Geomonas sp. RF6: one gene and its partner. Each later gene encodes a partner of the first gene's protein in a complex. Links are inferred from orthologs where the notes say so. Each region holds a gene or a part of one and is shown in the gene's direction. Other genes may lie near its edges. The genes, in order: trxB and trxA.

Region 1 (16,396 bases):
CCGAGCACGAAAAAGAAGGTAAGGCAAATCCCGTTGGTCGAAAAAAAGTACTCCAAAGGAAGGAACGAACAGAAATAGGCCAGGTAGAGCGGCACCAGTGATAGTAACCACGTTACATTGCTGCGAAACGACTTTCGGAGGTGGCCAAACGTTACGAGGTATAGATAAGGAAGGTAAAAAAAAAGCAGAAGCAGCGCCAGGTCGACGGCCAGTCCGAGCAGGTAGCGGTAGACGTTGCCATGGCCATAGCTTTGAATCGCGTTACCGAGATAGACGATGCTCGGAATAGTGCCGATGGGGGTCACCACCTGGTCATTGCGGGTATTCCCCACGATCAGCACCTGCGACGACGGAAGGCTCCCGTTCTTGCGGAAGTCTGCAGAGCGCAGCACCGCAACCGGCGGCACGATTTTCGTCAGATCGGATTCGACCGGCAGATCCGAGTACCTGACCACCGCCCACAGCACGTTCTGGTTTATAAGGTCCTGTATCGTGCTCGGCTCGGGGCGGAGCGAGAGTGTTTGAAGACTGTGAACGATGTTGGCCACGCTGCACAAAGAAACATCTTTGCCCTTGGCCCGGTGATAGGTCTCCGAAGAAAAGAAGGACCGTACCGCGGCGTCTGCCAACGCGGAATCGTACATTGCGAACGAATGCAGCATGTAAGCGAGAAACCTGTTTTTGTAGAATACCTCGGTTTTCTTTTCCCTTTCCGCGGCGAGATACAGGTTCGGAACGTTGCCGAGCGAGGCAACCGCGGCATTGCCGAGCTTCCCGTACTCTTCCCGGGATACCGAAACTACCACCTTGTTCGAACTCGCAAGGCGGGTTACGAAAGCGACGAACGCACGTTTTCCGGCGTCCGAGGGCAGATAATGGAACGGCTTGTCGAAGACAATTATCCGGTCCCTAACCGTGCTCAAGGCTTCTTCGGTGGCGGACCAGTCGACCGAGTCCACATAGGCGATCCGGTCGTTGCTTCTCGAATTCAGCGCATCTTTGAAGACGAAGTTGTCAACGAAGCGGAAGAATGCGGGGGAGTCCAGAATGGGTACCAGGAGAAGCTGGAATCCCCATAAGCACAAGGTGCCGATGAACAGGTATTTCACGGCCTTTCTGCAGATGGAGAAGGGGTTTCTAAAAAGCGGTCCGAAGTCCGCTTCGTCGGCGACTTGGTAGATTTTGTCGATGATCTTCACGAAAGGCACCTGCAAATAATTGTTGCCGCGCCCTCCCCCGTCGATCAGGGGAATCGTGCGGCGGTCGCGTCACGAAGACGGCGTGTCGCGCAGTCCGTATCTTTTAAGCCAGTTGTCGAGCGTCTGGTAGCTCTTGAAGTTCAAAAGGCGCGACGCCTTCGACTTGTTACCGCCGGATGCGGTCATTGCCTTTTTCAGGTAATGCCTGGCGACCTCACCGAGAATCCCCTCCAGATCGAACCCATCCCCCAGTGGAACTCCCAGAACGTCTCCGCGTCCTTCATCGTTGCTTCCACTGCGAGGAGGAGCGGGTAGCAGGGCTTCTTCGATGTCCTGTTTCTCGAGGACGTTCCCGTCGGACCAGAGCGCTGCCCGCAGAAGGGTATTCTGCAGTTCCCTCACGTTGCCGGGCCAGTGATGCTGGAGCAACACGGTACGGGCTGCGGACGAGAGCTTCTTGGGCGTGTGCCCCGCACCCTTCGACAGGCGCCGGTTCGCTTCCCGCAGCAGGTGGTCGATCAGGGGTATCAGGTCCCCTTCCCGCTCGCGCAGGGGCGGCACGTAGAGCATGGCCACCGCCAGCCGGTGGAACAGGTCTTCGCGAAACCTCCCCGCGGCGACCTCCTCCAGGAGATTCCTGTTGGTGGCGGCGATGATCCGGGCATCGGTCGTTTCGGGGATGATTGCGCCCACGGGGGTAAAGGTGCCCTCCTGGAGAACCCGCAGGAACTTGACCTGCGCGCCGAGGGGCAACTCCCCCACCTCGTCGAGAAAGAGGGTACCGCCGGCCGCGGCTTTTATCAGCCCATGCTTTTGGCCGGCCGCCCCGGTGAAGGCCCCCTTGGCGTGGCCGAAGAGTTCCGATTCGATCAGCGAGGCCGGGATGGCGCCGCAGTTCACGGCGACGAACCGTCCCTTGCAAAGGCTCGACTTGTGGATGGCGCTCGCCAACAGTTCCTTCCCGGTTCCCGATTCGCCCAGGATGAGCACGGGCAGGAAGTGCGGGGCGGCCTTTTGCGCCTTCGAGAGGAGTCGGAGCACCACCTCGCTGCGGTGAATGATGTTGCTGAAGGCCGGCGCATCGGCACTGCCTCCATCAAAAAGCGGGCCAACCGCTTTATCTTTCCGTTTTACTAAGTCGGGAAGATAATCGGCGGCGAGTTCGAAGGGGAAATAGACATCCTGCACCCCCTCCTCCGGCGAGGATTTTATCAGCGTCGCCGTGAAGAAGGAGTTGGCGAGGATGATCCACACGGAGGCCATCGCCCAAGTACCGGAGGAGAGGTGGAAGGTTACCTCGCAGCCCTTTCCGATACCGCGCAAGGTCTCCTGTACCGTTCGCTTGGCGTAGTCGTACACCGCCGGAATATCGGTAGGATTGGCAAGTTCGACCGATCTCACCTCCAACTCCGCGGAGGTGCGTGCCCTGATCCAGTTGAAGTACCCTTGGGTTTTGTCCGCCGGCCAGTCGGAAAGAAGGACGACCTTTCCATAGTTGCGGGAGGAGATGGACTGGCAGATGGCGCCCAGCCCCCTCGCCCCGTCGGATGACGCGGCGTCGAGATCGTTCTTTCCAATCCATGCGAATAAAGCCCTTTTCATGGCTGCCGTTATATAAATATATTTATGCTATTGCAATATTATTTTCTACCCTTCTGACGCCTCCAGAGGTGACAGCCCCGTCTGGCGCGCACCAACTCCAGGTCGCGCACGAAGGCCCAGACGTTTGTGCCCTTCCTCATCCTGTAGCGCCATGGGAAGAGGGGTCCCCGCGGCTCCTCAGGTAGCCGCTGTGGAAGGGTTCACAGACTCCGTATCGAGCGCCATCAAGGAGTCGAAGCCGCCGGCTGGGATATTAAACCGGCCAGAGCCCAATAAATAGGAGCGAAGACGATGAAAAAGAACACACGAGGTCCACAAATGAAGGTCTGGAGGATCCGGAAGGTTGGAGTATCACGTTGAGCACCGAGCGTGGTGAAATTCCTCTTCCAGAATAACGTTGACACCCTTCCTTTATCGTTTTCTTCTTCTAAGCCACCCCAAACTGAAAGACGCGTACATTGGGCCTCAGCCGGTGCTATCTCTCTACGGCTCAAAGTATGGACATTTGGGGCAGCGAGACCCCGAAAAAAGACATTAGGTATGGACATGGTCAAAATTTATATAAGCTTCTGAACATAGACAGAAAAGAGAGGCGTCCATACCATGTGACCTCGCCGGTGTGGCGGGACGGGGCGTGCCGGGAGGGACGGGCTCCCCGCCGAGGCGCTCCTTCTTTTCGGCTATGGCGATATCGCCGTGGCCGCAGCCCTCATCGGTAACGGCAACAACGAGGAGCAAAACCGAATAGAGATGCACAAGCTGCAGGCGATGGTCGGATTTGCCGAGGCGCAGACTTGCAGGCGGCGGGTGCTTCTCGGGTACTTCGGCGACAGGCTGGAGGAGGACTGCGGCAACTGCGACATCTGCGAAAACCCTCCCGAGCGGTTCGATGCCACCGATGATGCACGAAAGGCGCTTTCGTGCGTTTTCCGCGTGGGGCAACGCTTCGGGCTCGGGCATGTGGTCGACGTCCTGCGGGGCTCGCAGAACCAGCGGATACAGCAGCTGCGCCACGACAAGCTGTCCACCTTCGGTATCGGCCGCCACCTGTCACAGGATGCGTGGAGCGGCGTGATCCGCCAGCTGGTTCACCTGGGGTATCTGGAGCAGGACATCGCCAGCTACTCGGTGCTGAAGCTGACAGAACGGGCGAGGCCACTGCTGCGGGGGGAGGAGCGGCTGGTGCTGGCGAGGCCGCAGACGCGGGATGTGCGCGGTGCAGTCGAGAAGAAGGCGGCACAGAAAAAGCCGGCGTACGACAACGCGCTTTTCCAGGAGCTGCGGGCGTTGCGCAAGGAGATCGCGGACGAGCAGCAGGTGCCCCCTTTCGTCGTCTTCGCCGACGCCACCCTCGCGGAGATGGCGGCACAGATGCCGAAGGACAAGTGGGAGCTCCTGAAGATTACCGGCGTCGGACAGCACAAGCTCGCGCGGTATGGAGATGCGTTCCTGCGGGTGATTAAGGAACACAAGGCGGAATGAGAGGCGGGACGGAGTTGGTGTAAGCGTCGGCGCAAAGGTCGCCAGAGTCGGACGCCGGGAACGCCTTCCGGCTTATCCCGGCCTACATTACACGCCCCTCCCTTTGAGGAGCAGTAACAATCACGTCCCCTCCCTTTCAAGGGGAGGGACAGGGTGGGGATGGGGTGGGTGTGCGGCTAGCGCGTCACCTCCAGCTGATACCCCTGTGACGACAGGTACTTGATGACCTCCTCGATGTGGTCCACACCGCGGGTCTCCACCTCCAGAAGTACCTCCGTCTTCCCTATCGGGAGGGAGCGGGCGCGGCGGTCGTGGGTAATGATGGAGATGTTGGCGCGGGTCTGCGCCACGGCTGAGAGGAGGCACGCAAGGGCGCCGGGAATATCTTCCAGCTCGACCTTCAGCTTCAGGTAACGCCCGGCGGCCACCAGCCCCCTTTCCACCACGGTGGCGATCGTCTTCACATCGATGTTTCCGCCGGAAAGAAGAACCACCGTCTTCCCCTCCAGACGCTTCACCTTCCCCGCCATGAGCGCGGCGAGCCCTACCGCACCAGCGCCCTCCACCATCAGCTTCGCCCTTTCCAGAAGCGCCACGATCGCCTGCGCGATCTCCTCTTCCCCCACCATCACGACCTCGTCCACGAGCGCCTGCACGACCGGGAAGGTCCGCTGCCCCACCGTCTTGATGGCGATGCCGTCTGCGAGGCTTGCGTGCAACGGGACGGTGGTGACTTCCCCTTTCTTAAGGGAGAGGAGCATGGAGGGGGCGGCGGCCGCCTCCACTCCGATAATGCGCACCTGCGGGTTCGTCTTCTTGATGGCGGTGGCGATCCCTGAGATGAGGCCCCCTCCGCCGATCGGGATGAGCACGTTGGCGATGTCCGGTAGCTGGGTCAGGAGCTCCAGACCTATCGTTCCCTGCCCCGCCATGATGAGTTCATCGTCGAAGGCGTGCACGAAGAGGGCGCCCCTGTCGCGGGCAGCACCGAGGGCAGCGCTGCATGCCTCATCGAAGTTTCTGCCGGCAAGGACAACCTCGGCTCCGTACTCCCTGGTGGAAAAGACTTTTTGAGGCGGAGTGCTTTCAGGCATGTAGATGATCGCGGGGACCGCCAGAAGCTGCGCGGCAAACGCCACCCCCTGCGCATGGTTTCCAGCAGAGGCGGTAACTACGCCGCCGGCCAGCGCCTCGGGCGGTTGCGATGTCATGAAGTTCAATGCACCCCGGATCTTGAAGGAACCGGTGCGCTGCAGGTTTTCGCACTTGAGGTAAAGAGGGAGATGCAGCTTTTCGCTGAAATGGTGAGCGTTAATCAGCGCGCTCTTGTGGAGGCGCCCCTTGATCCTTTGGGCGGCTTCCTGGATGAGGGCATAGTCAAGCATGCCGGCGCCCGCTCTAGTGGTGATGCCCGGAGCAACTGCCGCCGTGGGCATGGTCGTGGTCATCCCCGCCGGCACGCGGACGGTGCCGGAATGTCTTCACGTGCCCCTCCTTCGTGCACGGCTCGCTCTCCAGTTGGAGCGTGGTGTGGGAGATGTGGTGCTTCTCGAAAAGCTTCTTCTCGATCTGGCTGCGCATCGGGGCGTGTTCACCGCGGAAGGAGCGCGGGATGACCACGTGCGCCGAGAGGGCAAGGATGTGGGAGCATATGGTCCACACGTTCAGGTGGTGCACCTCCGATACCCCCTCCACCTCCATTATGGTGCCGGCGACCTCGTCAAGCACGATTGTCTTCGGCACACCCTCGAGAAGGATGTGGGTCGATTCCCGGATCACCCGCCACGATCCCCAGAAGATGACGGCGCCGATGCCGATGGAGATGATGGCATCGAGCAGGAACCAGTTGGTGTAGTACATGATGATGCCGCCGATGATGACGCCGACGGAGGCTGCCGCATCGCCTATGACGTGCAGGAAGGCGCTGTGTACGTTGAGGTCGTCGTGCGAGTGAGAGTGGAGAGCCGAGGCGGAGAAAAGGTTCATGCCGAGGCCGATGCCGGCGATCACCAGCATCGGAAAGCTTTTCACCTCTTCCGGCTGATAGATCCTGCCGACCGCCTCATAGCAGATTACCGCCGCGATGAAAAAGACGGAGATGCCGTTGATAAAGGAGGCGAATACCTCCGCCCGGTGCCAGCCGAAGGTGCGGGTATCGGTGGCGGGAAGGGCAGCGAGCCTGATCGCGGCGAGGGAGAGGAGCAGGGCAAAGAGATCGAGAAAGACATGGGCGGCATCGGAGAGCAACGCCAGGGAGTTCGTCCAGATCCCGCCGATGACCTCCGCGAGGAGAGTGGCGCCGGTTAGTATGATGGCGTACTTCAGGCGCCCCGCGATGCTCTGGTCCAGATGGTGGTCGTGATGATGTTCGTGGTGATCGTGGCCCGCGTGGCTGCACGATGCGCTGTGTACGTGAGGTTCAGCGTGAGCGTGTGAATCCATGGTCCACCTCGTCGGCAGAGAGGCGCCCTCCCTTGCCTGCCATGTTCAGAAACCGTGCGTAGGATGCTCGTGGAACTCCGTTCCGTGTGCCTCCACCCGGCGCCGGAGGACGTGCGGGCGAAGGGTAGAAGCTCCCTCATTTTTCACGGCTTCCGTCATTGCGCCGGTCGGCTCATTTTTCTTCATTATAACTTTGGGCCCTTATAGGGTCAATGTTTATGCGGGTTTGCCGCCTTGCATTTTTGCCTCTATACTGTTATCTTGCGCCAAAAAAGTGGAGGTGTTGGTTAAATGGAAGTAACTCATCACCGGCTCATAATTCTCGGATCCGGACCCGCTGGCTACACCGCCGCGGTTTACGCCGCGCGCGCAAACCTGAACCCCGTACTGATCACCGGCATGCAGCAGGGTGGGCAGCTGATGACCACGACCGAGGTGGACAACTGGCCGGGGGACCCCGACGGCGTTCAGGGACCGGAGCTCATGGAGCGGATGCTGCGCCACGCCGAGCGATTCGGGACGAAGATAATCTACGACCAGATCCACAAGTCGAACCTGAAGGATCGCCCCTTCACCCTGGAGGGGGACAACGGCATCTATACCTGCGACGCCCTCATCATCGCGACCGGCGCTTCCGCCAGATACCTCGGCATACCCTCCGAGCAGGCGTACAAGGGGAAGGGGGTCTCCGCCTGCGCCACCTGCGATGGTTTCTTCTACCGCGGCAAACCGGTTGCAGTCATTGGCGGCGGTAATACGGCAGTCGAGGAAGCCCTCTATCTTGCCAATATCGCCTCCCACGTGACCGTCGTGCACCGCCGGGAAAAGTTCCGCGCCGAGAAGATCCTCGCGGACCGCCTGATAGAGAAGACAAAGACCGGGAAGGTGACCATCGAGTGGCATCACGTCCTGGAAGAGGTGCTGGGGGACGAGGGGGGGGTGACGGGAATCCGCCTGCACCACGTCGTCAGCGGCACCGACAAGATCATCCCGGTGCACGGCTGCTTCATCGCCATCGGCCACACGCCGAACACCTCCATATTTGAAAACCAGCTCGACATGGAGGACGGCTACATCCTGACCCAGGGCGGCTGCGAGGGGGGGTGCACCTCCACGAACGTACCCGGAGTCTTCGCCGCGGGAGACGTGCAGGACCGTGTCTACCGGCAGGCGATCACCTCCGCCGGCACCGGCTGCATGGCCGCCGTCGACGCAGAAAAGTTCCTGGAGCTTCTCGATACCTAAGCATCCCGGCTCGGCTCATCAGACCATCCCGCCCTCCCGTGAAGGGGGGGCAGGGGTGGCGATGGGGGCGGAGCCACCTCGTACCGTCCACGCAGCACCAGAATCAATCCAAAGCAACTCCCTCCATCGGGGGTAAGCCATGCTCGCCAAGGTACTTTCCAGCGCGCTTCTGGGCATTGACGCCATCCTCATCGATGTGGAGGTGGACATAGCCCAGGGTCTTCCCCAACTTGCCACCGTAGGACTCCCCGACGTAGCGGTAAAGGAGAGCAAGGACCGAGTCAAGGCGGCCCTCAAGAACTCCGGCTACGACTTCCCCAACCGCAAGATCACCGTCAACCTCGCCCCGGCCGATGTAAAGAAGGAGGGCGCCTCCTTCGACCTCCCCATCTCCATAGGGATACTCGCCGCGACCGGCGCCGTGCAGGGCGAGAAGCTGAAAGAGTATCTCCTTCTGGGGGAACTCTCCCTGGACGGCGGAGTGAAGCCGATTCGCGGCTGCCTCTCCGTGGCGGTCGCAGCGCGGGAGGCCGGACTTGCAGGTATCGTTGTGCCGACTGAGAACGCCTGCGAAGGCGGCGTCGTTGACGGCATCGAGGTGATCGGCGTTTCGCAGCTGTGCGAAGTGGTGGACTTCCTGAACGGCGCGCTGCAGATCGAGCCGTACAAGGCCGATATCGACGCCCTCTTCAGGCAGGGGTGCGAGTACGGTGAAGACTTCTGCGAGGTGAAAGGGCAGGAGCACGCCAAGCGCGCCCTCGAAGTCGCCGCGGCTGGATCACATAATCTGCTCATGATCGGTCCGCCGGGATCGGGGAAGACGATGCTGGCGCGGCGCGTCCCCTCCATCCTTCCCCCTTTGCAGTTTGAGGAGGCGATAGAGACGACGAAGGTGTACAGCGTGATGGGGCTTCTGGAGAAGGAGCGGGCGCTGATAGCCACCCGACCCTTTCGCTCCCCGCATCACACCATCTCCGACGTCGGCCTGATCGGCGGGAGCACGACTCCCAAGCCGGGCGAAGTCTCGCTCTCACATAATGGCGTCCTTTTCCTCGACGAACTCCCCGAATTCAAGAAGCACGTCCTCGAAGTGCTGCGCCAGCCGATGGAGGACGGTCGCGTCACCATCTCGCGCGCCCTCTCGTCTGTGACGTACCCGAGTCGTATCATGCTTGTCGCAGCGATGAACCCATGTAAGTGCGGCCAAAGCGGCGAGAGCGGAGGCGGCTGCACCTGCACGCCGCGGGAGATCCACCAGTACCGCTCCCGCATCTCCGGTCCGCTCCTGGACCGGATCGACATCCACATCGAGGTGCCGGCAGTAAGGTATCGGGAACTGGCGGACCGTGCGGAAGGCGAAAGCTCCGCGGCGATCGCGGCCAGGGTGGGGACGGCGCGGGAGATACAGCTGGAAAGGTTCAAGGGGACGCGGGTGCACTGCAATGCGCAGATGACGCCGAGGCAGATCAGGAAATTCTGCGAGCCGGACGCCGCCGGCCACCGGCTGCTGGAAGTGGTGACCGAGAAACTCGGCTTCTCCGCCCGCGCCTACACGAGGATCCTGAAGGTAGCCCGCACCGTCGCCGACCTCGCGGGTACGGAAAACATTCAGGAGCAGCACATAGCCGAGGCGATACAGTACCGGAGCCTGGACCGGAAGCTGGGATACTGAGGGATGCCCGAGCAGATACTCGTGTCGGATCGCCCATTTTCTGCGATACTTATGAAAAGAGACATGACAATAGCTAAGGCCTCCAAGGTGAACAATGAACCCGGAATTACCCAAAGTCTTTATATCTTTTGCGCACAAGGATGACGAGTGGGGAAAAGCTTTAAAAAGTGCCCTGGACACTTTGGACGTCCCTAGCAGGACTGATCAAGACATAAGAGCTGGTGAGGACTGGATGTTTCAGATCGAATCTGCTCTGGATTCATCTTCTGTGTTTGTACTACTCATCTCCCCAGATTTTATGGCCTCGGAGTGGGCCATGTTTGAGATAGGGGTGGCACTTGGAAGATCACGTGAATCAGAGGTAAAAATACTCCCAGTTCTCTTAAAGCCAAGTGACGTTCCCGATGCCATTCAGAGACTGGAGACCATCGACGGTCGTTCCGTCAACCCTCCTGAAGTGGCGCGTAGAATAAGAGACGTCGTCGAGCAATGCAGTACCCATCAGTAGCGGACACGTATTGCCTGGACCGCGAGCCCCCGCATTTCGTCCCTCCTTTCCGCACAAACCGTCACTGAAGTACAGCTACGCACGACAAAGGCGGTGAGACCGGGCCGTGTGCCCTCCCTCCATCTGTACCCACATTTCCTGAACCTTGGATGCTCGCCAACACCAACGGAGGACGTAGAATTGGAGAGCGTGCGGCAAAAGAGCGGCCGCATAAAATGCTACGCGTCGCATGCGACGGAATGGAGTTCAGTTCAGCACCTGAGGAGGGGCAAATGGACAGGCGGAGCAGAACCTCACCAGTCTTTCTCATGTCTTTGGCTGTTTTCGCTGTCGTAGTTTTATCCTCCTGTTCCCGCGAGGGAAACAGTGCTACCGGAAAGGGTGCTCCCGGTTTCCCCGCCTCCCTCACCTTCACCCCGGTGGCCAAAGGGTTTACTGACCCGACGGCGATAGTCAGCGCGAGGGATGGCAGCAACAGGCTTTTTGTGGTGGAGCAGGGGGGGAGGGTGAAGATCGTGCGGGACGGGGTTGTTTCGGCCACCCCCTTTCTCGATATATCCGGACTCGTCACCAGGACCGGCAGCGAGCAGGGGCTGCTGGACCTGGAGTTTCCTCCCGACTTCGCCCGCCGTCGCGTTTTCTTCGTGAACTACACCGACAAGACGGGGATCGGCAACACCTCCATCGACCGCTTTTCCGTGAGCGCCGACCCGGACAGGGCGGATCCGGCCTCCCGCACGCAGCTTCTCCACATCACCCAGCCGTATCGTAACCACAACGGTGGTGAACTCGCTTTCGGCCCGGACGGGTTTCTCTACATCGGCACCGGTGATGGAGGGAAGGGGGGGGACCCACACCGCAACGGCCAGAGGCGCGACACGCTCCTCGGGAAGATCCTCCGCATTGACGTCTCATCGGGCACCAAGTCGTATGCAATCCCGAAGGGGAATCCGTTCCGGAACGAGATATGGGGCTACGGTCTGCGCAATCCATGGCGCTTTTCCTTCGACCGGACGACAGGTGACCTCTACATTGCCGACGTCGGGCAGGATGAAGTGGAAGAGGTCGACTTCCAGCCCGCTGGTGCCGGTGCCGGAGCCAATTATGGATGGAACCGGATGGAGGGGAGCAGCTGCTTTAAGAAAGAGAAGTGCGACAAGTCTGGGCTGGTCCTCCCTGTCGCCGAGTATCGTCACGGCCGCGGGGACTGCTCGGTGACCGGAGGGTATGTGTACCGTGGCACTGCCGCGTCGCTGAAGGGAATCTACCTGTACGGCGACTTCTGCTCCGGGCGCATCTGGGGCCTGCGCAGAGATGGATCGACATGGCGGACTCAGCTTCTTGCGGACACGAAATTCTCCATCTCCACTTTCGGGGAGGACGAAGCTGGTGAAGTGTACGTGGCAGATTACGGCAGCGGTACGGTGTATCGCGTGGGAGCACCTTGAGGGCTAGGGGGGAGGGGTGTGTGGTGCATGAACTGAGGGATGCCCGTTCGAGGCATCCCCCAAGCTCACCTGCCCGTGTTACGCGTTGCGGCGACGTTTGCTGTAGATTGCCACTCCGAAAAATCCCGCTGCCAGGAGAACCATCGTCCCCGGTTCCGGCACGGCCGGGGTTCGGTCGATCCCTTCCACCGTCAGGACGGAATCGACAAGGGTGAAGGAACCGGTGAGGCGGTTGACGGTCATGCTGAGGTGTCCGTACTCGTTGACTCGCCACAGCGCCAGAAAGTCGAGGCCGATGTTCTGGTCCGATGAGTTGCTAAAGCCCATTGCGTCCGGAAGCAGGTTCCCCATCAGGATTATCGCGTAATCAACCAGCCCGAAGCTTTCGAAGTTGAGAACGAGACTGCCGTTGTAGGCGAGATCTGTGCCGGGGACGAACCCGTTGGGGCCGTCCGTGATGTCGTATGTGTGCCGGTAACTCGTGCTGTCTCGGTTAAAAACGTGGTTGTCGTAGGATGTGTCGGTCCAGGTAGTTGCCATCGCCAAGCTCGCCATAACTATCGTTGCTATGAAACTTAAAGCGGCTACTGTCCTTCATGGCTTCCTCCATTACGACCTCTCTCTTTGCCCGGGTAGTGCCCGGAGTACCACGACGTCCTCTCTTGCAACTCCAGGATCCTGATAGGCAGGAGCCCTCACCCATACTCCTGTATATTTACTCATTGCTCCTCCCTATATCAGTGGATTTAGCTCCATTGGTTGGAACGGGGAGCAACGGGGGTGGCCAAGGCTAAGGTGCCGACTTTCCTGGTGTTCGTGAGTCGGTCTGTGCGGGGGATGTTATGCTTCGAACAGGGCGTGTGCATCCAATGCAAAACCATACATCCACCGCAAAGGCGCAAAGGACGCAAAGGAAAATCCGCAAAGAGAGACAAAATCTATAACCGAAGCAATGGGATTCCTGCGTTACATTTCTATGCTTTTTCCTTGCGCGCACTTCTTTGCGCTCTTTGCGCCTTCGCGGTGGGTGTTGCCTTTGCCTGAAACCAAACCCAGACATCCACCGCTATCCTCGTCTGCTCGTTGCGCATGCGAATCTGCTTTTCCGGAGCCGGAAAGAGTTGTAAGGTACGAGTTGAAAGGTTTTGGAGGGTAGGAATGTCGAAACGCGGCAAGCAGAAAAAAGCAGAAAATGTCGAAAAACGAAGGGTCCAGATGGAAGAGGCGATGGAGTGCTTAGCCATCAAGCAGGCTGCGGAGACACAGTTGCAGTCGGCTTTCAGAAGGAAACCGAAGCGGTGCACCTTCCGTTATTGCCTCCGCTATGTTGACCCCTCTTGTACCGTTTGCCCCTACTGCGGCAGCCGGCTAGACGCCGGCGAGGATGCGGCCATGGCCTCCCTCTCCCACAGGCCGGCGATGCAGGGGTGCTGAACACATAGCCTTCCGGCGGGGTTCGGTGAGACCCCGTCTTCAGCAGTCTACTCCACCCACGCACGCTCCAAGCTCCACATGAGGGGCCACCCCCCTGCAGGCCGTTCAAACCGATCGATCCTCACAGCTTCAGGTCGCGCATCAGGCGCAAGACTGCCAGCTCCTTTGCCTTCGCCTCGACATCGAGGGTCATGCTGCGTCCCAGCCACTCTTCGGGGAAGTCAGCGGGGTCGATGTAGTCGGCGTGCGGTTTCGGATCTGCCCCACCCCAACCGGCACGCGGGGAGGAGATGTGGCAGTACTGCTCCCGCTTCGAGGGCAGCCACGTCTCGCCAGAAAGGTATGTCGCTTCCTCGATGGAGAGGCCGTCGCCGTTGCAGCGGTGGTGGTGCACGTCGTAAACCAGAGGGATTCCCGTTTTGTAGCAGGCTGGAAGGAGGTCGCGCACGGTGTAGCTTATGTCATCATTTTCCAGTGCCAGCCGCGTCCTCACCCTTTCCGGCAGATCGCCATACACCTCGCAGAAGCGCACCAGTGCCTGCTCCTTGCTCCCGTAGACACCGCCGGCGTGCAGGGTGATGACATCCGCCCCCACGGCCTCGGCGACCTCGGCCTGGGCATCGAGTTCCCGTATGGCGCTGGCAACGACGGCAGGAGTTGGGGAGGAGAGGACGATGAACTGGTCGGGGTGGAAGCTGAGGCGGATGTCGTGCTCCTTTGCAAAGGTCTTCGCCCTCCCCAGAAAGTCGACTATCTCAGGCGCCTGAGGGAGCTCATCAACCGTGTACCCCACCTCCGGGTGCGTCATGCGCGGAAAGAGGCCGGAGAGAATGCGGAAGGCGCCTATCTTCAGCCGCGAGACCGTCTGCAGGGCCAGAAGGAGGTTTCCGGCGTTGCCGGTGCAGAGTGTTGACAACTTTTCCAGTTGCTCCCTGCGCGGCAACGCCGACAGGGCCTTTGCCGTGGTGGTGCGGAAGGGGATCTCCTCCTGCAAAAAGATGCAGCACAGCCCGAAACGCATACACCCTCCGCCCACCCCTTCTTCCTTCCTCTACCTTCTACAGCAGAGGGCGCATCTCGATAATGGCGAAGACGACGGCGTGGGTTATGGCGTCACCGGCACCGGGGCCGACGACTTCATTCGTGTGCTCCTTGATCCTTTGCAGCATTTCCCCCTCCTCGGTCCTGACCATCTTTATCTGAATCCGCACCCCGGTAAATCCTTGCCCGGAGGTCTTGAAGAGAAAGGAGGCGAAGGGATTTTCCCTGATGTTTCTGAAGGTCCGGCCGTCCGTCATTCCCCATACCAGCGTGTTCTCGTCCAGGACATGCGGCCTCGCATATATCGCGGTGTTCACGCTGCCGTCGGCGGCAGCCGTGGCCATGACACCGATCCCGTAGCTCTCGAAGAGTCTGGTCAATTCCATCTTCTTGTCTCCCCTGGGTGGCTCCGAGACTCGTCCGGTCGCACTGGATCGAGCCCGCAGCATTCACCTACAATGGTAGCTGTTCGGCGGATGCATAACTACAAATAAATCGCCGCCGTACTGCGCATGCCGCCCCTATCGCTTCTTTGCCGCGACAACGATAAAATTGAATGGAAGTCCTGTCGGTGCAGCGGTTTTTTCCGGCGGGCGTTACCGTAAAGGAGTGACCATGAGAGACAAGCTTGAGCAGCTGATGTACTTCGGCCTCGGTGCCGCGATCCTCGCAAAGGAAAAGTTGGAGCAGGCGGGAGAATCGACACGCGGGTTCAGGGAAGAGGGGGACCGGAGAGCGCGGGAATTCTTCGAGAAAACGGTGGCGAAGGGGACCGAGGAACGGGAGCAGGTGAAGTCGAGCATAAAGGATCTGCTGAAGGAAGCGATGGACGAGCTCGGCCTCGCGAAGCGCACCGACGTCACCGCCTTGCGTGCGGAGGTCGATGCGCTCCGGGCGGAGCTGGCGAGGTCGCGCCAGGGGCAGCCGTGATGCCGTGAGCAGCATCCGCCTCCTTGTCCGGCTTTACCACCCGCTTCGGATCTACACGGTATTCCGTGTCCTCCTGACGGTCTTCCTGCTGATCCGCAGGCGCCCCAGCTGGCTGGGGATGTACCCCTTGGCGCCGGCGCCGCTCGTTTCGGCCATCGAGGAACTGGGTCCGAGCTTCATAAAGCTCGCCCAGGTCCTCGCCACTCGTGCCGACTTCTTCGACACAACCTACCTCGAGGCGCTGCGCCAGCTTCACGACCAGCTGCCGCCCATGAGTACTGCGGACTTCCGTGCCGTCTTCGGACGAGCTTTCCGCGGCGCGGAATGCTTCGCCACCTTCGAGGAGAGACCGATAGCCTGCGCCTCCATCGGGCAGGTCCACCGGGCGATACTTCTGACGGGGGAGCAGGTGGCCGTGAAGCTGCGCCGCAACCGCGTCGAGCGCGTGGTCCGGGAGGACATCCGTCTCCTGGGGTGGTTTCTGGCGATCCTGCACCCCCTTTTCGCGGAGTACACCCGCAACTCCATCGAGGCGGTCCTCTCCGCCTTCAGCCGCACCATCGTCCAGGAAGTGGACATGCAGGTGGAGGTGGCAAACCTTGAGCGCTTCCGCCAGACCTATCCCAACTCCGGTGTCCGTTTTCCCGTCCCCTATCGCGCCTATTCCTCTCCCGATGCACTGGTAATGAGCTACGAGGAGGGGATTCGCTTCGACGACCGTGAGGAGCTGGCGCGTCTGCAGGTTCCCTTCGACACCCTCATGGAGAAGCTCGTCCTCTTCTACACGGAGCAGATGCTGGTGAAGGGGTTCTTCCACGCCGACCCTCACCCCGGAAACCTCCTGGTGACGCTGGACGGCGATCTGGTCCTCCTCGACTTCGGAATGGTGAGCCGCATACCGCAGGGGACGCGCCTCGCCATGATCAACACGGTGAAGGCGGCGTACGAGCGCGACTTCGATCTGCTGGTGCAGGCGACGCGAAAGCTCGGGATCATCACCGACACCGTGCCGCAGGACCAGCTCGCCGGCCTCGCCGAAGACATCTTCCACATCTTCGACAACGAGCATCTCAGTGCCACCTCCATGCAGGAACTCGCCTTCGGCGTCATGGACACCATGAAGGACTACCCCTTCAAGCTCCCGCAGGAAATAATCTACGTGATGCGTGCGAGCTCCATCATCGAGGGGCTCGGCACGAGCTATATCGAGAACTTCAACGGCATAAAGGACATCCTGCCGATCCTCAAGGCGAACCTCGGGCGGGCGCTGGGGGAGGGGAACGACCTCTGGGGGATGGTGGGGCACGAAATCAGGCAGCTTCCGCTGACGCTGGTAAAGGCGAGGCACCTCGTCGACACCATGCACCAGGGGGAGCTCTTCATCCGTGTCGCC
Region 2 (7,412 bases), 1.0 Mb from region 1 along the record:
CAGCCGCTCTTGAGCGCCGGGTTGAGCGGCATGATGTCCGAAGGGTACCCTGCCGAAAGCGCCAGGAAAAGGAGCGCCAGAGGAGTTACGAAGGACCCGAGGATAAAGACGTGGTAGCGCCTCTCGCAGACGATGAAGACGCCGATGACGGCGAGGCTGAAGAAGGAGAGGGATTCGTGCAGGTTTGTTATCGGAAAGTGTCCCGCCTCGCGGAAGCGGTTCAGGGTGAAGATGAGATGGACGAGAAAGCCCGTCGATATGAGCCAGTGAGCGGCGCGCCCAAAGATGTCCCGCGGCTTGACCAGAAAGGCGAGGTATACGGCGGTGGCGGCTGAGTAGATGGCCAGGGCGGAATTGAAGAGCAACGCGTTCATGAAGGATCCTTTTTTACCGCTGCGGAGAGGACCTGTGCGAATTCGGGGCCCAGGAGTTTTAGGAGCGTCTGGAGTGCTTCGTCCCGGGAGCCGTTTTTGATCATGGCAGGGAGGTCGAGCGCGGCGAGCTCGGAAAAAATCGGCTCATTGTATTCGCTACCTGCCTTGGCAGTCAATATCTTTTCACGGACGCGTCCGAGAAGCTCCAGAGCCTCTGCGTACTCCGGTCCGAATTGCGTTTCCAGCGTCTCCACGATCTTGCGGGAGAGCGCGGGGCTCACTCCGCCGGTGGAGACGGTGATCTGCAAGTCGCCGCGGCAAAGGAGGGCGGGAGTGCCGAAATCGGAGTCCGCCGGGGCGTCCACCCGATCGACTAGGACCCCGATGCGGCGGGCCTCCGTCGCGACGGAGGCATTGGTCGCTTCATCGTCGGTGGCGGCAAAGGCGAGAAAGGCGCCGGCGAGATCCCCCTCGGAGTAACCCCTGGCGAGGTGGGTCGCGTTCCCGGCGGAGACGATGGCTTGGAGCTGGTTGCAAAGTTCAGGGGCGATGACGGTGACGGAGGCGCCGGCGGCGACGAGACGTCCGGCCTTGCGCGCGGCGACCCGACCCCCGCCGATGATGACGACTTTTTTGCCGTGGAGGTTCAGGTTGATCGGGTAACAGCGCAAGGAAGGGTCTCCTGGTGATATGAAGCCTGCAGTGGTATGTAATTCTGCTATGGCAGTGGCCGCAGCGCCAAATGTGAAGCCCCCCGGCGATGGCGGCCGAGCCGCCTGGAGGGATCGCAGGTGGAGGTGCCCCTGGCGGCCTCTGCGCTGCATACACTATTGCGGCGAAATGCAACTGTTACTCGCCACTTTTTCTCAGGGTGTCACTATGGCCCAACCTGCGAAGCCCTGTCAACAGCGGATGTGGAACTGTCACAGCGCCGCTGCCGGCTTTAATTACTCCTTGCTTTTTTTGGCCGCTCATCTATGATCATAGACGATTGTATATTTCCTTAAGGAGAGGGTTACATGGCCAGTGAACACGTGCATGCATTCACCGATGACAACTTTGAAAAAGAAGTTCTTCAGTCCGATATACCGGTGCTGGTAGATTTTTGGGCCACCTGGTGCGCCCCCTGCAAGGCTATCTCCCCCCTCATCGATTCCATCGCAGAGGAGTACCAGGGGCGCGTTAAGGTCGGGAAGGTAAACGTTGACGACAACCCCGCTACTCCGGGAAAATACGGCGTGCGCGGCATCCCCACCGTCATCCTCCTGAAGGACGGCAAGGTGCTCGATCAGGTCGTCGGTGCGATCCCCAAATCACAGCTGGAGGCGCTGATCAAGAAGGCCCTTTAACTCCATGAAAAGAGTTCTCGCCAGAATCAGTCGATACTCTCTCCCCTTAGCGGTTGCCGGCATGCTGATGAATGCAGTGCCGGCCGCCGCTATTTTGCAGAAAGGGGATGTCGCTCCTCCCATCAAGCTGACCACCACTGCAGGACAACCGATCTCCCTCGCGAACTACCGCGGCTATGTGCTCGTCATGGACTTCTTCGCCACGTGGTGCGTCCCGTGCAAGAATTCCATTCCGCATCTCAATACGCTCAATCGCAAGTACGGGAAGCAGGGGCTGCAGATCCTGGGAGTCAGTGTGGATGAGGGGGGGGAGAAAGAGGTGAAGTCCTTCTCCGCCGAGAAGAAGATCGGCTATCCGATCGCCATAGCCGGTGAAGATATGCAGACCGATTACGGCCTGCGCTCTGTGCCCACCATCTACATCATCAACAAAAGAGGGGTGGTCGCGGAGAAATTCCAGGGGTATTCCGAGCAGACCGGCAAAGCGATAGAGGACACAATCAGAAGGCTCATCGCCGAACAGTGACGTAATAGAATAGAAGAATCGACAGGGAGTAGAGCTACTCGTTCAGGTCATCCGGCAGGTAGAATTCGCTCCCTCCACCCATCCCCCCCCCGTTGAGATGCGGTCCCGCATTCCCTTTCACCTGACCTTCCACCCAGCCACCGATCTTATTCTCCACAAGCTGTTTCAGGTCCTTCTCCATCTTGGCGCGCTGCACCTTCTGGTAATTGGGGAGCATCCGCATCTCGTAGTGGACGTGGGGGCCGGTCGACCTGCCACTGGTGCCGGAGAGGGCGATGACGCTGTCGCTGGTGACCTTCTCCCCTGCACGCACCTTCACGGCGGAGTTGTGGCCATAGATGGTGAGGTAGCCGTTGCCGTGGTCGATGGCGACCATCTCGCCGTACCCCTTGTAGGTGCCGGCGAAATAGACGGTTCCCGATTCGACGGGGTGCACGGGAGTCCCCATCGGGACGGCGATGTCGTAGCCGTTGTGGTACATCATCCTCCCGGTGCCGAAGGGGTCGAGGCGCCACCCGGTCCCGGACGTGACCGTGCCGCCATCGACGGGGGAAGTCCTGCGGGCTTCGGCTGGAGCGGGGCAGACGGAAAGTGCGGTGAAAAGGATCGCGCCAAGGGCGAGAGTGCGGTGAAGCATTCCGATCTCCTGGTGCGGCATGGCCGCCGCGGGTACTAGGTTGTGCATCATACCCTTGTGAGCCGGAAGAAACAACCGTGTCGGTGAAAAGCATTCTGGGGGCGAGCCGCGGGGGCGGATGTGGCATCTGAATGTAGGCCGGGATAAGCCGGAGGCGTTCCCGGCGGCTGTGGACTCTGCCGGAAACGCTGCGCTTATTCCGGCCTACATCGATTCCGTCCTATCCTTTTCGATTCATAGTCCTGCGCATGGTACGAGCTGCGCACGTAGGGGGCGCTTTCCACGTGGAGGAACCCCAGGGAGAGGGCCTTCTCCCGGTAGCGCTCGAAAAGCTCCGGCTCGAGGTAGCGCTGCACCGGGTAATGCTGCCGGCTCGGGGCGAGGTACTGCCCGAGGCTCAAGTATGAGCATCCCGTCGCGCGGAGCTCTTCCAGCACCGCGAAGAGCTCTTCTTCCTCTTCCCCGAGGCCAAGCATCAGTCCCGACTTCGTCTTCAGCTGCGGTGCAAGCTGGTGTGCCCTCGCCAGTAGCTGAAGAGACCGGCCGTAGTCGGCGCCGGCGCGGATGAAGTACAGCCGCGGCACCGTCTCGAGATTGTGCCCCAGTATCTCCGGAGCGCTCTGCAGCACCACCGACAGCGCCCCTTCGTCTCCGGCAAAATCCGGCACCAGAAGCTCCACCGCGGTCTCCGGAGAGGCCCGCCGAATCTGCCGGACCGTCTCCGCGAAGTGTGCCGCGCCTCCGTCTGGGAGGTCGTCGCGCGTGGGGCTCGTCACCACCACGTGGGCAAGCTTCAGCCGCTGCACCGCCTGCGCCACGTTTCCCGGCTCCTGCGGATCAGGGGGGCGTGGCGCTTCCTTCGAAACGTTGCAGAACGAACAGTGCCTCGTGCAGATGCGGCCGAGGATGAGGAAGGTGGCCTGGCTCCTGGAAAAGCACTCGGTGATGTTCGGGCAATGCGCCTGCTGGCAGACCGTCTCGAGACGCAGCTCGCTCAGCAGCCCCTCCATCTCTCCGTGAGCGCCGGGGTTGATCTTTTTCTGCAGCCAATGTGGTTTCCGCAACGGATCCATGCACTACCTTTCCAGTTGAGCTATTACTTCCCGGCGTCTCCCTTGAGGGTCCACCGTTCGCACCGGTACTTTTCGTCCAGAAGCCTCTGCACGTTTTCCCATTCCTGCGCCGTTACCGGATGAGGCTTCAGCGTCACCTGCACATCTGCCTCAAACGAGGCCGCCAGCGCTTCCTTCAGTGTCTCCACCGGTACGGTTACGCCGAGCTCTTCGAGACTTACGGCGCGCTCTGCTCCCGGAGCCGGCTCGCGCAGGTAGCGCAACCCCCGGGCCACGCGGCTCGACAGCGGGATAGACCCGTGCTGGAAGATGAGGTCGCGTTTCCTGCGCTGCGCGTTCCCCCCCAGCTTCCGCCCCCCCACCACGATGTCGTACGCTTCCCTCCCCGCAAAGCAAAAGGGTGTCGCCGCTCCGAAGCGGACCTCGTCGTCGCTGCACTCCGTCGCAAACGCGGGATCGAGCCCGAGTCCGCGGTAGGTGCTCATGAGGAAAGCGCAGAGCTGGCGAAAGCCGTCCTTTACGCTGGAGATGTGGCCGAGATGGGAGGGTGAGCAGACGAGGCTGTAGGTGAGCTCGTGGTCATGGTAGATGATGCCGCCGCCGGTCATGCGCCGAACGACGTCGACGCCGTCGCCGCTGCAGACCGGCAGGTTCAGGGAAGCTGCGGCATCCTGGTAGCGCCCGACGCTCAGGGCGGCCGGGCTCCAGCCGTAGAGGCGAAGTACCGGAGGGGAAGCGCCGGCGGCAAAGCTCTCCAGGAGTGCCTCGTCGAGCGCCATGTTGGCGGGGCCGTCCAGCCTCCCGCTGTCAACCAGGCGCCACGCGCCTCCGTTTTCTCTCACTGCAACTCCTTTCGTTCGATCTTCCCGCGCGACGGAGAGGGGGACAGCGACGGAGAGGGGGACAGGCACCTTTTAACAAAGGAGCCAGTCCCCGCCTAGTCCCTACTCGCAGCAGACCTGCTGCGCCCTCGCGGCGCGCGCCTCGTCGAGCCGCCCGACCGGTGTCCCGACCGGAGCCTGCCGCAGCGATTCCGGATCGGTAGCCGCTATCCGCGCCGCTTCCAGCATCGCGTCGACAAAGTCATCGAGAGTCTGCTTGCTCTCTGTTTCGGTCGGCTCGATCATGATCGCTTCCTTCACGTTGAGCGGGAAGTACACGGTCGGCGGGTGGTAGCGGCGGTCGATCAGGTACTTTGCGATGTCGATGGCGTGCACGCCGTCCTTCGTCTGCCTGCTCGCGGAAAAGACGCATTCGTGCATGCACAGGGTGTCGAAGGGAAGATCATACGCTTCTTTCAGCCGCGCCATAACATAATTCGCATTCAGAACCGCCTGCTCGCTCACCTCGATCAGTCCTTCCTTCCCGAGGCGGGTGATATAACCGTAGGCGCGGGCCATGATGCCGAAGTTGCCGAAGAAGTCGGAGACGCGGCCGATGCTCTTCTCGCTGGGGACGAGGGTAAACTTGCCGTCCTCCCCCCGCACCACCCGCGGTCCCGGCAGGAAGGGGGCGAGCCGCTGCGCCACGCCGACCGGGCCGCTCCCGGGGCCGCCGCCGCCGTGCGGGGTGCCGAAGGTCTTGTGCAGGTTCACGTGGATGACGTCGAAGCCGAGATCCCCAGGCCGCACCTTTCCGAGGATGGCGTTCAGGTTCGCGCCGTCGTAGTAGGTGAGGGCGCCCACCTCGTGCGCCATGCGGCACACGTCGGCGACGTAGGGGTTGAAGATGCCGAGGGTGTTGGGGCAGGTCAGCATGACCGCGGCGACCTCGTTCGTGAGCACCTGCCGGTAGGCGTCCAGGTCCATGTCGCCGTACGGCGCGCTCGGTACCGTGATGAGCTCGTAGCCGGCGATCGCCGCGCTCGCGGGGTTTGTGCCGTGGGAGGAGTCGGGGACGATGACGTAGCGCCGCTTCTCCCCGTTTGCCCGGTGGTAGGCGGCGATCATGAGGATCCCGGTCATCTCCCCGTGCGCCCCCGCCAGAGGCTGCGTCGTTACCTGGTCCATCCCCGTGATCTCGCACAGCTGCCGCTCCAGCTCCCAGATAAGCGACAGAGGCCCCTGCGCCATCTCCGCGCCCCCAGGAAGGAGTGCCAGCATCGGGTGGCAGTCGCGGAAGAGGGCGGCGAGGTCCTCCATCACCTTCACGTTGTACTTCATGGTGCAGGAGCCGAGGGGGTAGAAATTGGTATCGACCGAGAAGTTGCGCCTGGAGAGGTTCGTATAATGCCGCACCAGATCGAGCTCGCTCACCTCCGGGAGCCGCGGCGGCTCCTTTCGGGAGAGCTCGGCGGGGAACGGTTCGGCGTGCGGGACGTCCGGCGCGGGGAGCCTCACCCCCGGCCGCCCCGGCATCGATTTTTCGAATATCAGCTGCATACCGCCTCCTGCAGACCCTCGGCGAGTTTCTCGATCTGCTCCCGGCTGCGCCGTTCGGTCACCGTCACCACGAGGGAGTTCTCGCGCCCGGGGTAGTACGACCCGAGCGGCACCCCCGCGGCGATCCCCCGCGCCAGGAGCCGCTGCACGACACTTCCCGCGTCCGTGGGGAGCGTGAGGGTGAATTCGTTGAAGGTCGGCGCACGGTTTTCCAGGGTGACGCCGTCGATCAGGGCGAGCACCTTCTTGGCGTGCTCCGCCTTGTCGTAGTTTAGCTGTGCCAGCTCGCGGAAACCGTCCGCGCCGAGCGCCGTCATGAAGATCATCCCTCGCAGCGCGCAGAGGCTCTGGTTGGTGCAGATGTTGGAGGTCGCCTTGTGCCTCTTTATGTGCTGCTCGCGGGCCTGCAGGGTGAGGACGTAGCCGCGACGCCCGGAGCGGTCGATGGTCTCCCCGACGATCCTCCCGGGAAGGTTCCTGATGAGGCTTTTTGTGGCGGCGATGAGGCCGAAGGCGGGGCCGCCGAAGGAGAGGGGGTTGCCGAGGCTTTGTCCCTCACCGACCGCGATGTCCGCGCCCATTTCCCCGGGACTCTTTACAAGACCGAGCGAGATGGGGTAGCACGACACCACCAGGAGCGCCCCCTGCTGGTGCGCCCGTTCGGCGAGTGCGGTGAAATCGGCGACGCTCCCGAAGAAGTTTGGATTCTGCACGAGGACCGCCGCGGTCTCCCCGCTGATGGCGGAAGAGAGGCGCTCCAGATCCGCCTCGCACCCCTTCGCCTCGATCTCCACGAGCTGCGCCTCGTGCCCCGCCAGATATCCCCTGACGATCTCCCGGTGCAAAGGGTTCACGGACTGGTCGAGCACGATGGCGTTGCGGTTGGTGACGCGCAGCGCCATGAGCGCCCCTTCCGCAAGGGCCGTCCCGCCGTCGTAGAGGGAGGCGTTCGATACCTCCATCCCGGTGAGGCGGCAGATCCCGCTCTGGTACTCGTAGAGCGCCTGGAGCGTCCCCTGCGAGCACTCCGGCTGGTACGGGGTGTAGGAGGTGGCGAACTCTGCGCGGGAGC

The links.
Region 2: the proteins of trxB (region 1) and trxA are in contact, whole or in part, in a crystal structure (PDB 1F6M), measured with the Escherichia coli proteins. The link is inferred for Geomonas sp. RF6 from one-to-one orthologs.

Annotation. Positions count from the first base shown.
Region 1 is NZ_CP087999.1:2,313,971-2,330,366, forward strand. The notes cover bases 6,050-8,993. They hold trxB (thioredoxin-disulfide reductase), read left to right. Parts: upstream 6,050-7,016; coding sequence 7,017-7,970; downstream 7,971-8,993. Other genes in these bases: LPW11_RS09960 (cation diffusion facilitator family transporter), read right to left, coding at 6,050-6,725; LPW11_RS09970 (YifB family Mg chelatase-like AAA ATPase), read left to right, coding at 8,110-8,993. Also shown: LPW11_RS09940 (hypothetical protein), read right to left, coding at 1-1,199; LPW11_RS09945 (sigma-54 interaction domain-containing protein), read right to left, coding at 1,269-2,801; ilvA (threonine ammonia-lyase), read right to left, coding at 4,460-5,668; more of LPW11_RS09960, read right to left, coding at 5,682-6,049; more of LPW11_RS09970, read left to right, coding at 8,994-9,642; LPW11_RS09975 (toll/interleukin-1 receptor domain-containing protein), read left to right, coding at 9,737-10,150; LPW11_RS09980 (PQQ-dependent sugar dehydrogenase), read left to right, coding at 10,423-11,598; LPW11_RS09985 (PEP-CTERM sorting domain-containing protein), read right to left, coding at 11,677-12,138; LPW11_RS09990 (hypothetical protein), read right to left, coding at 12,573-12,902; UV DNA damage repair endonuclease UvsE, read right to left, coding at 13,154-14,053; LPW11_RS10000 (pyridoxamine 5'-phosphate oxidase family protein), read right to left, coding at 14,091-14,459; LPW11_RS10005 (phasin family protein), read left to right, coding at 14,689-15,003; LPW11_RS10010 (ABC1 kinase family protein), read left to right, coding at 15,008-16,396.
Region 2 is NZ_CP087999.1:1,318,082-1,325,493, reverse strand. The notes cover bases 223-3,058. They hold trxA (thioredoxin), read left to right. Parts: upstream 223-1,393; coding sequence 1,394-1,723; downstream 1,724-3,058. Other genes in these bases: LPW11_RS05655 (M23 family metallopeptidase), read right to left, coding at 2,284-2,886; LPW11_RS05660 (TlpA family protein disulfide reductase), read left to right, coding at 1,728-2,249; LPW11_RS05670 (precorrin-2 dehydrogenase/sirohydrochlorin ferrochelatase family protein), read right to left, coding at 371-1,045; ccsB (c-type cytochrome biogenesis protein CcsB), read right to left, coding at 223-374. In the rest of the region: more of ccsB, read right to left, coding at 1-222; lipA (lipoyl synthase), read right to left, coding at 3,081-3,959; LPW11_RS05645 (lipoate--protein ligase family protein), read right to left, coding at 3,983-4,801; aminomethyl-transferring glycine dehydrogenase subunit GcvPB, read right to left, coding at 4,904-6,340; aminomethyl-transferring glycine dehydrogenase subunit GcvPA, read right to left, coding at 6,331-7,412. UniProt on the Escherichia coli protein: Participates in various redox reactions through the reversible oxidation of its active center dithiol to a disulfide and catalyzes dithiol-disulfide exchange reactions.